Regions from separate parts of the Oceanobacillus sp. FSL K6-0118 genome, predicted to be linked through region 2. Evidence: predicted binding sites of a transcription regulator. Region 2 holds the regulator's gene; the other holds the start of a gene.

What was found. Region 2 encodes Rex, which represses fermentation and respiration genes when NADH is low (regulators of the CRP and FNR family bind a similar motif). Its sites were predicted from a motif close to TTGTGAAATATTTCACAA; they were not measured.
Region 1: cydD (thiol reductant ABC exporter subunit CydD) is a predicted target of Rex. The motif match lies at 1,606-1,623, and genes of this name have one in related genera.

The regions. Positions count from the first base shown of each region.
Region 1 is NZ_JBBOVR010000001.1:1,480,800-1,486,570, reverse strand. It holds gene cydD (thiol reductant ABC exporter subunit CydD) at 1-1,584, opposite strand, end outside; gene MHI02_RS07720 (nuclease-related domain-containing protein) at 1,797-2,699, shown strand; gene tnpC (IS66 family transposase) at 2,906-4,468, opposite strand; gene tnpB (IS66 family insertion sequence element accessory protein TnpB) at 4,538-4,894, opposite strand; gene tnpA (IS66 family insertion sequence element accessory protein TnpA) at 4,884-5,204, opposite strand; gene MHI02_RS07700 (hypothetical protein) at 5,273-5,539, opposite strand; gene MHI02_RS07695 (hypothetical protein) at 5,542-5,771, opposite strand, start outside.
Region 2 is NZ_JBBOVR010000001.1:693,392-699,162, forward strand. It holds gene MHI02_RS03650 (FtsW/RodA/SpoVE family cell cycle protein) at 1-592, shown strand, start outside; gene MHI02_RS03655 (ABC-F family ATP-binding cassette domain-containing protein) at 725-2,650, opposite strand; gene MHI02_RS03660 (redox-sensing transcriptional repressor Rex) at 2,806-3,441, shown strand; gene MHI02_RS03665 (CPBP family intramembrane glutamic endopeptidase) at 3,473-4,174, opposite strand; gene groES (co-chaperone GroES) at 4,499-4,783, shown strand; gene groL (chaperonin GroEL) at 4,832-5,771, shown strand, end outside.

The sequences.
Region 1 (5,771 bases), 790 kb from region 2:
TGCAACCGTTATAACTGTGGATTTCTTCGATAATTCTTTCATTGAAGACTGCAAGATATGTTCTGTCTTTAAATCTAAGCCTGTTGTCGGCTCATCAAATAAGATAATGGAAGGGCTTTTTAAAAAAGCTCTAGCAATAGCGATTCGCTGTTTTTCTCCACCGGAAAGCCCCCTTCCCGCTTCCCCTATTGGTGTATCGTATCCATTAGGTAGCGATTGGACTAACTCGGAAATTCCGGCCTTTTGAGCGGCTTCTACGATGTCTTCCCTCGTAGCATTCGTGTTACCGCCGACCGCAATATTCTCGGCAATAGTACCCGAAAAAAGATATGGATTTTGTGAAATATAGCTAATTCTGTCAAACCAATCCTTTACACTATACATGTTTCGTGTACTTTCATTTATGAGTACTTCTCCTTTAGTAAGTGGAACAAGCCCAGCAATTACATGTAATAATGTTGTTTTTCCAGATCCAGTTCTGCCAACAATTGCAACTTGTTCAAACGGTCTTATGAATACATTCATGTTTTTTAAGGCAAATGTATCGCTTTCTCCGTAGCTAAACACTGCTCCCCGTAATTCAATGGTAGGTGGTGTAGTACTATTTAAGCTTCCTTCTCCCCATTCAACAGGTTTTACAGAAGTAGCTAACTCATTTTCTAACTTTTTAGCCGCACCCATACTTCCTCTTCCTGTATGAAAAGCACTTCCTAAGTCCCTCAATTTCGTATAAAACTCTGGAGCCAACACTAACATAAGAAATCCGGTATAAAAGGAAAGATCCTGAAAAATAATCATACGAAAAGCAACTTCTAATGCAACGAGTCCAATGCTTAACATGGAAATAAATCCTAATGCTAAGGAATTTTGGAAAGCAATTTTTAACACATCCATTGTTGCCTCCCTAAATCCTAGACTACTCTTTCGAATCGCTTCTTTTTGCTCTGTTGATTGACCAAATAATTTCAACGTAGTTAGCCCTTGTAACGTATCAAGGAATTTACCGGAAAAAGCGGACATCTTATCTAATTGTTCTTCTGTTTTATCTTTGGTTTTAAACCCAATTACCATCATGAATATAGGAATAAATGGAGCTGTTATTAAAATGATAGCCCCTGTAGCAACATGCTCTGTGAAAATAACAAGGAGAATCATAAGTGGTATAATACTTGCCTGAAACAACTGTGGAATATAACTGCTAAAATAGCTATCCACTTCATCTACCACTTCCATCATTACACTAACCTTTTGACCTGATTGCCCCTGGATAGATGTCTGCACTGGATTAGTAGAGTATTTATGTAATAGAGAATTTCTAAGGTCACGTTTCACCTTGGAAGCCATCTTAATTCCTGTTCTTCCACTTAAATATTGGAATAGTGTTCTGGCAAAAAGAACTGCCAATAGCCCAAGTAATAAGGGAATAATTTCACGGAATGAATAATCTTTTAGAAAAATACGGTCCACGATGGTAACAAATAAATAACCCTGTCCAATAATTGACATACCTGATAATATGGCAAAAATTCCTAAGAATACCAACTTTTCTTTCTGCTTTTTTGCCATATCTTTAAGCCCAACCATGATTTTGCCTCCCGATTATAATAGTGAACTCTTTCACAAAATTATACATAACTAGCTGGATGGTTGTAAAATAATAGGGATGTAGTTAACATAATTGTCATTTTTCATTAAATAAAACTGTCGTGTTTGCTTCCAGATCCATCTCTAACATTGAATTTCATAGATTATCTCTTATAATTGAATTAGATTATGTAAAAAAAGGAAGTGAAACTATGGTCTATAAATCACGAACTAAATCAAAGGAATTAGCAATTCTAGAAATATTAAACGACCGAATGCAATTAGCAAGGAAAGATAAGCAACACTATTTTAATTTAAAAAAAGGCTATGAAGGAGAAGTGATTTTTGATTCCTTAACAGAGAAATTACAATGCGAATGCTTGATATTAAATGATTTATTATTCGAAGTTAACCATACTATTTTCCAACTTGATTCCTTGATTATTGTCCAAGGAAAGATTCTATTTTTTGAAGTAAAGAATTTTGAAGGGGATTATTATTACGAATCAGATAAACTTTACAAGAAGCCTAAATTAGAGATTATCAATCCACTTCTCCAATTGAGTAGAAGTGAACCACTACTACGCCAATTACTTCTCAACCATGGATTCAACCTCCCAATTGATGCTTCTGTTGTTTTCATCAATCCAAAATTCACCTTATACCAAGCACCTCTCTATAAACCATTTATTTTCCCAACCCAAATTAAAAATTACTTAGCTGATTTAAATGCAACACCCTCAAAATTAACCCCCCAAAATAAAGAACTTGCGGATATGTTACTATCTTTGCATATAACCGAATCCCCGTATGAAAAGTTGCCTTCTTACCATTATGATCAATTGCAAAAGGGAATTAGCTGTACACGATGCCATTCCTTTTCAATAACTGTCAGTAATAAGTATTGTTTTTGTATGAAATGTCAGTATCAAGAGCTACTTGATGAAGCTGTATTAAGAAACATAAAAGAATTTAGACTTTTATTCCCCAATAAAAAGCTTACAACTAGAACCATTCATCATTGGTCTCAAGTAGTACCAGAAAGAAGAATCAGAAACATTCTTTTACGTACATTCACTAAAATGGGAGACCATCGATGGTCATACTTTGAGTAGTATAAATAGATATAATATTTTTGTCCTCCGTTTCATGGGAAGGACTTTTTTTATTCTTATAAAGCTTTATCACGGTCGTATTAATGTTACAGATTGACCGTGATAACACTTCTCTCGGTTGATTGCTTCCACTCTCCATTCCGAATCGACGTAAGCGTCAAATAGCCCACACCTAGTATTAAGGTATGGGCTATTTTATACTCTAACTAAGATTTAATTTGAACTTTGACAGTTAATGGAATAGTCGTTGACCAAGGTAGGAGTTGATCCATCGCTTCTTCGTTTGTTGAATCAATGTTTGGCAACTGCTCAAATAGATACTTCAAATATTCAAATGGGCTTAGCCCATTCTCCTTTGCAGTTTCTACTATACTATAAATAATTGCGCTCGACTCAGCACCCTTTGGTGTATTACTAAACAAGAAATTTTTTCTTCCGATCACGAAAGGTTTAATAGAGCGCTCACTTCGGTTGTTATCAATTTCTAATCGCCCATCCTCTAAAAAGACGGTTAATTTATTCCATTGGTTTCGACAATATTTAATTGCTTTACCGAGGGCACTTTTCGGCAAGACTTTTGGTGTTTGCATTTTTAGCCATGTTGAAAAAGCCTCCAAAATTGGTTGGCTGCGTTTGATTCGTATTTCATAACGTTCCTTTGGAGTCTTATCCAGACACTTGCGTTCAATCGCAAATAATTGGTTACAATATTCCAATCCTTCGGTTGCAGTAACCTTTGATTTGTCTGCCTCTTTTGGCAAGGATTTTAATGCCTCATCAAACTTTCGCCTTGCATGGCTCCAACAACCAGATAAGGTGACATTAGGAAGACTATCGTAACCACCGTACCCATCGACATGCAAGTATCCCTTGAATTCCGATAGGAATCTTTTTGGATGTTTACTTGCTCGTGATCGTTGGTATTCAAATAGAATATTCGGTGGACGGTCACGTCCATTACGATAGAGCCACATATACGATTTCGAATCGGCTGATCGTCCTGGTTCTCGTAAAACTTGAACCGTAGTCTCATCTGCATGTAGAATATCTTCCTGCAAAAGATGATACTTCATTCGGTCATATATTTTGGACAACCAACGGTTGGCCCCCTCTACCATCCAATTGGCTAGTGTTTGACGAGAAAGGTTAATACCTAGATATTTTAATTGGCTTTCCTGTCGATATAAAGGTAGGCCTTCGGCATATTTTTGATTCATAATATAAGCAATAATTGAAGGTGAAGCATAGCTTTTCGGAAAAACAGGCAATGGCATTTTTGCCGTCACGATAGGAGTTTCTATCTCATCCTTTTCACATTGACGACAAGCATACACATGACGGACATGCCTTACGACTTTTACCTGAGCAGGTATCACTTGTAGTTCTTTTCGAATTTCTTCGCTCATTTTGTGTGTTTTATTACCGCAACACGAACAAACCTGTTCCTCAGGAGATAGTTCATATTCTATCGTCTCTATTGGCAGGTTTTCCATCAATTCTTCTCTTGTTTTCCGAGACTTCTTGCGTTGATATGTAATAGTATCAAGCGTAGGTTCTTCAATATTTAAATCAGCTGTATCTTCCGCCTCATTAAACAATGGTAGACTCATTTGATCGTCATTCGTTTTTTCACTGGAAACACCATATTTTTGTTTTTGAAGTAAGCGAAATTGCTCCTCATACCATTTTAGTTTTGCTTCCAACTCTTGATTGCGTTCTTTATAATATTCAATTGTGTGCTCATTATTGTTCTCTACTATTTTTTCCATAAATTAAGTATACGAAAAAGAACCCAACTTGACTAGTCGAATTCTTCCTATTTTAATAGATTATTTAATCTATAGAATGGTACGTGCTTTCACCTCTGGATGCGCCTGTTTTTGTTGTATAGGTAGTCCATCTAGTAACCAACGAAGTTGACGATAACTAATGTGCATTGGGGCCTCGTCCTTGTCAGAGGGCCAGTGGAATTTCCCACGTTCCAACCTGCGATAATGCAGCCAAAATCCATTATGTTCCCATTGAAGGATTTTTAATTTGTCTCGTTTTCGATTGCAAAATACAAATAGGCAAGGAGAGAAAGGATCGAGATCAAATCCCTCCTTGACAAGTACAGCTAATCCATCAATAGATTTTCGTAAATCAGTACTTCCACGCGCAAGATAAACACGCTCAATATTTGTCTCATTTAACATCTATTCTTAATGCCTTTACTACTTCTGAAAGAAGAGATGGATCAAATCCATGTTTAATTTCAATAGATGCTTGTCCTAATTTTATAAGGATAGAAGAATCTGGATTATTATCGTACTTATCTACCTCAACTGACAGCCACTTAGATGAAGTGTTATCAACTTTTGGATCAGTATTTAGTTTCTTCTTCCAGTAATAAAACTGGCTTTCATGTACATTATTCTCATCGCACCATTTAGCAATGCTTAGTCCACTTTGTTTGTACGAAGAAATGCGTTCTTCCCAAACTAGCCTTTTCTCTTTGCGTGTCATGAAAAAATCCCCCTTAAAGATTTTCTTAAGGAGATTATTACATAGCCCAATTAATATTAGAAGGTGGTCTATATTTGACGCTTCCGAATCGACCGTGATAACACTTTTCTCGGTTGATTGCTTCCACTCTCCATTCCGAATCGACCGTGATAACACTTCTCTCGGTTGATTGCTTCCATTTTCCATTCCAAATCGACCGTGATAACACTTCTCTCGGTTGATTGCTTCCACTTTCCATTCCGAATCGACCGTGATAACACTTCTCTCGGTTGATTGCTTCCATTTTCCATTCCAAATCGACCGTGACAACACTTCTCTCGGTTGATTGCTTCCACTTTTAATTCCGAATCGACCGTGATAACACTTCTCTCGGTTGATTGCTTCCACTTTTAATCCCGAATCGACCGTGACAACACTTCTCTCGGTTGATTGCTTCCACTTTTAATTCCGAATCGACCGTGATAACACTTTTCTCGGTTGATTGCTTCCACTCTCCATTCCGAATCGACCGTGATAACACTTCTCTCGGTTGATTGCTTCCACTTTCCATTTCGAATCGACCGTGAT
Region 2 (5,771 bases):
TTTAATTGGCGCAGGAGCTGCAGCCGGCGGGTCATTGCTCTGGTTTATTATAAAATTCCCGGATATTGCACAAGAAGTGATAGGAATTCAACAATATCAAGTAAACCGTATTCTTACCTGGTTTGATCCTACGCAAACGAGTAGTGATGCAAATTGGCATTTTGATCGTGCTCATATGGCCTTGGGTTCAGGACAGTTAATGGGTAAAGGACTGAATGGTATAGAAGTTTATTATTCCGAAGCGCAGACGGACTTTATTTTTTCTGTGATAGGGGAAAGCTTTGGATTTATTGGTAGTGCACTTGTTATTTTCCTATACTTTATTCTTTTGTATAAGTTGGTTACGTTAGGTTTAAATATAAACAAGCATTCTTCATTTGGTTCTTATTACAGCTTTGGAATCCTTAGTTTAATTCTCATTCATGTCTTTCAAAATATTGGAATGACATTAGGGATTATGCCGATTACCGGTATTCCATTGTTGTTAATAAGTTATGGAGGAAGTTCGGTTTTATCCACAATGATAGGACTGTCTGTGATCTATCGAATATCTGTGGAACAAACGATTCAAAATGATTATTTGTTCAAATAAGCAAAGGCGGAAGCGCCCGTTTCTTAAGACAAGATCTAAATAAGCTAAATTTATATATTTTCTTACTTAATAAAAATAGTGTTGGAGCTAAATAAAAAGACGGTGGTATCTTTATTACATACCACCGTCTTTTTATATTTCTTCTTGTAATGTCGTCCATTCTTCCATATATTCTTCAACGTTATTTTTTAATGCTATCATTTTTTCGTTTAATTCAAAGGATTTTTCGTGGTCTTGGAAGATTTCTGGTTCCGCCATTTTTTCCTCTATTTCGGATATTTTTAGTTCTAATGAGTCGATGAGTTCCTCTAATTCTGTAATTCTTCTTTGTTTTTTTCGCAATAAACTTTGCTGCTGCTTATCTAATTTAAAATTCCGCTTTTTATCTTCTGTGTTCTGAATCGGTTGTTTTTCCTGTTCTAATCGCTTGTGTTCAGCTTCTTCAGCTTTCTTTTCTAAATAGTAGTCGTAATCACCAAGATAGACAGAAATCCCGTCACGGTTCATTTCAGCAACTTGATCCGTTATTTTATTAATAAAATAGCGGTCATGCGAAACAAAAATAATGGTTCCCGGAAAATCAGTTAACGCAGCTTCTAGAACTTCTTTGCTGTCGATATCTAAGTGGTTAGTTGGTTCATCAAGAATAAGGAGATTAGCTTTTTGCATCATAAGCTTAGCAAGGGCGAGGCGTGCTTTTTCTCCTCCACTTAATGCTTGTACTGGTTTTAACACATCGTCCCCACTAAATAAGAAGTTTCCTAGAACCGTTCGGATGTCTTTTTCATTAATCGTTGGGTATTCATCCCACAGCTCATTTAAAACGGTTTTGGTTGAGGACAATTCCGCTTGTTCCTGATCATAGTACCCAATTTGTACGCCTGTTCCGATTTGGATATCACCAGAGGATTTTTTTAATTTGCCTAAAATGATTTTGAGCAAAGTTGTTTTACCAACCCCATTTGGACCAACAACTGCAATTCTCTCCCCGCGATTGACATCCAAATTAATATTGGAAAATAAATTCTCATTTTCTCCGTCATAACGAAAAGCGAGATTTTTAATTTTAAGTACATCATTCCCACTTCTTTTTGTGATTTGGAAGGAAAAAGAAGCTGATGATTCATCACCAAGAGGTCTGTCTATTCGTTCCATCTTTTCAAGTTGTTTTCTTCTACTTTGGGCCCGTTTCGTTGTGGATGCTCGTACAATATTTCGCTGGATAAAATCCTCCATTTTTTTGATTTCAGTTTGTTGCTTTTCAAATGCTTTTAAAGCTTGCTCATATTCCTGGCTTTTTTGATCCAGATATTTACTATAGGAACCATAATATTTCTTCGTTTTATGTCGAGAAATTTCATAAACAATGGAGACGGTTTTATCCAAGAAATAGCGGTCATGGGATACAATGACTACGGCTCCGGGATAACTATTTAAATAAACTTCTAGCCATGAAAGAGTGTCAATATCTAAATGGTTGGTTGGCTCATCTAGTATAAGTAATTGTGGTTTTAAGAGTAGTAATTTACCTAATGCTAGCCTTGTCTTTTGACCACCACTTAGATCGGTGATTAGTGTATCATAGTCATAATCTTGGAAGTTTAATCCGTTTAATACGGCTTTAATGTCAGATTCATATGTGTATCCACCGTTTGTTTGAAAATCAACTTGTAACCGATCATATTCTTTCAATAAATTGTTATAAGCTTCACTAGTAAAATCTGTTACTTGTTCCATCTTCTTTTCTACTAATCTTAACTGTTTTTCCTGTTCTAATAATGGGTTAAAAACTTCAAGCATTTCATCCCATATGGTTTTTCCAGATTCTAAAGCCATATGCTGGGAAAGATAGCCAATCGTTACATCTTTAGGTTTAATTAACTCACCTTCATCATAGGAAAGTTCGCCAGCCATTATTTTCAATAGCGTCGACTTTCCAGCACCATTTCTTCCGACAATGGCGATACGTTCCTTATCTTTAATTTCTATTTTAATATTGGACAGAATTTCTTCTGCACCAAAGGATTTCGATAGTCCATTCAGTTGCATCAGTATCATTGTGATTTCACCTCAATATCTTTCATTCTACCTTACCTACAAATATAGAAGCAACATAATTAATTTGTGAAAAACATCACGACTTTTTGTTGTAATTCTGCTAAAATGAAAGAGACTATAGAATAGATGATTATGAATTGAAGAGAGGAAAAGCAATGGATCAAAACAAAATACCACAAGCTACTGCAAAACGCCTGCCATTGTATTATCGTTTTCTAAATAATTTGAATCAGCAGGGAAAAAGACGCGTCTCCTCAAAAGAACTGAGTGAAGCGGTAAAGGTTGATTCTGCAACAATCCGTAGAGACTTTTCTTACTTTGGAGCTCTAGGTAAAAAAGGTTATGGATATAACGTAGAATACTTGTTGGGCTTTTTTCGAAGTACATTAGATCAACATGAAGTAACAGAAGTAGCATTGATAGGTGCGGGTAACTTAGGTACAGCGTTTTTAAAATATAGTTTCTTGAAAAATAATAATATACGTATTACAAAGGCATTTGATGCAGATTCATCGAAGGTTGGAAAAGATATTGACGGTGTACCTATCTTTCATGTAAGCGATTTAGAGGAAGAGTTAGAAAATATTCGTGTTGTAATTTTGACAGTACCCGCTTCAGAAGCCGAGGAAATTGCGGAGAAATTAGTTAATCTAGGTGTGAATGGAATTTTAAATTTCACTCCTGCAAGAATCACGGTTCCAAGTCATGTTCGTGTTCATCATATTGATTTAGCGGTTGAATTACAATCACTTGTATATTTCTTAAAACATTATCCATTAGAGAAAGAGTAGAAGGAGTAGCGGATTCGCTACTCCTTCTTTATTATCCTAGAAAAATCATTTGCAATTGGTCAAGCTGCCGTTGAATTTCCTCGGGTGTTAAGGAATATTGGGCAATGACGGTCGTTGTATTTAAAGCAGCATGAACAATGATTGGTGTTAAAATTCGCTTTGTTTTTACATATAAATAGGCAAACACAAACCCCATGGATGAATAGATAAGTATATGTTGAAACTCTCCATGAATTACTCCGAAAATAAAAGCAGAAAGAAGCGCTGAGATAAAAAAGTTCAGCCTTTTGTATAAACTTCCAAAAATAATTTTTCTAAAAATAACTTCTTCTAGAATTGGAGCAATAATGGCAGGTATAATCATAAACAAGGGAATGGTTCTAGAAATATCCATAATATTCTGTGTATTGCTAGACCCTGTTGAAATACCTAAAACTTTCATTTCAATTAACGATGCAAGCACTTGTACAAAATATGCCAAGAAATAACCGATGACCGACCACAAAATGATATTACTAGTTGTGGAAGCTTCCCGGTGAAGTGGCATTTTCATATCTGTTTTAAGAAGCAAGAGTGTAATAAGTAATGCTAAACAGAAACTGATAATACTCCAATAAATCACTATTTCCGTATAGGAATTCGGAAAGTAATTTAGGGCAATTAGTGCAGCGGGGAAGCTTGATAATTGTGTAATAATATACGTCAAAATGATATACCAATATCTTTTAGGCAATATAAAACGACTCCTTTTAATTAAGTATAGCGATGGTGTTAGTATAAGTATATGAACGACCTTTAATAGGTATAATGAGAAAGTTCATTTTTATAGAGAAAAATTTACATGTTTCTTCACATAGTTGTTATTTTAACATAGGTATTTTGTTTACTATAGTAAGAGGTGCTTCTGTTTATAAAAATATATAATTTTTTAATGAACAATGCTTGCATTTTTTTTAGGAATTCATTATTATATTAATTGTGATTAGCACTCGTTAATGGTGAGTGCTAATAAATAAATGTAAAATAAAAAATGGAATAGTCAAGGAGGCTAATGTACATGATTAAACCACTAGGAGATCGTGTTATTATCGAGCTTGTTGAACAAGAAGAAAAAACTGCAAGCGGTATCGTACTTCCAGACTCAGCGAAAGAAAAACCGCAAGAAGGTAAAGTTGTAGCGGTTGGTACTGGTCGTGTTTTAGATAACGGTGAAAGAGTAGCTCTTGAAGTAGCTGAAGGTAACCAAATTATCTTCTCTAAATTTGCTGGTACAGAAGTGAAATACGAAGGTGCTGAATACTTAATTTTACGCGAAAGTGATATCTTAGCTATCGTCGAATAAGTTAAGATTTTATAAAAAATACTTAGATCAATTTAAGGAGGATGTTTCATGGCTAAAGAAATTAAGTTTAATGAAGACGGACGTCGCGCAATGCTACGTGGTGTAGACACATTAGCTAATGCTGTAAAAGTAACTTTAGGGCCAAAAGGTCGTAACGTTGTTCTTGATAAAAAATTCGGTTCACCTCTAATTACAAATGATGGTGTTACAATTGCTAAAGAAATCGAATTAGAAGATGCATTCGAAAACATGGGTGCTCAGCTAGTATCTGAAGTAGCATCTAAAACAAATGATGTTGCTGGTGACGGTACAACAACTGCAACCGTTCTAGCACAAGCAATGATTCGTGAAGGTCTTAAAAACGTAACTTCTGGTGCAAACCCAGTAGGAATTCGTCGTGGTATTGAAAAAGCAGTAGCAACTGCTGTAGAAGAATTACACAATATTTCTTCTTCTGTTAATAGCAAAGAAGAGATTGCACAAGTTGCGGCTATTTCTTCAGCTGATGATGAAGTAGGTCAATTAATTGCAGAAGCGATGGAACGTGTTGGTAACGATGGAGTTATCACCATCGAAGAATCTAAAGGTTTCTCTACTGAATTAGATGTTGTAGAAGGTATGCAATTTGACCGTGGATATGCTTCTCCATACATGGTTACAGACCAAGATAAAATGGAAGCTGTTCTAGAAGATCCATACATCTTAATTACAGATAAGAAAATCTCTAACATTCAAGAAGTTTTACCAGTGTTAGAACAAGTAGTTCAACAAGGTAAACCATTACTTATGATTGCTGAAGATGTTGAAGGGGAAGCTCTTGCTACATTAGTAGTAAACAAACTTCGCGGAACATTTAATGCTGTAGCTGTTAAAGCTCCAGGATTTGGTGACCGTCGTAAAGCAATGCTAGAAGACATCGCTATCTTAACTGGTGGGGAAGTAATTACAGAAGATCTTGGTTTAGATCTTAAGAGCGCTGGCATTGAAC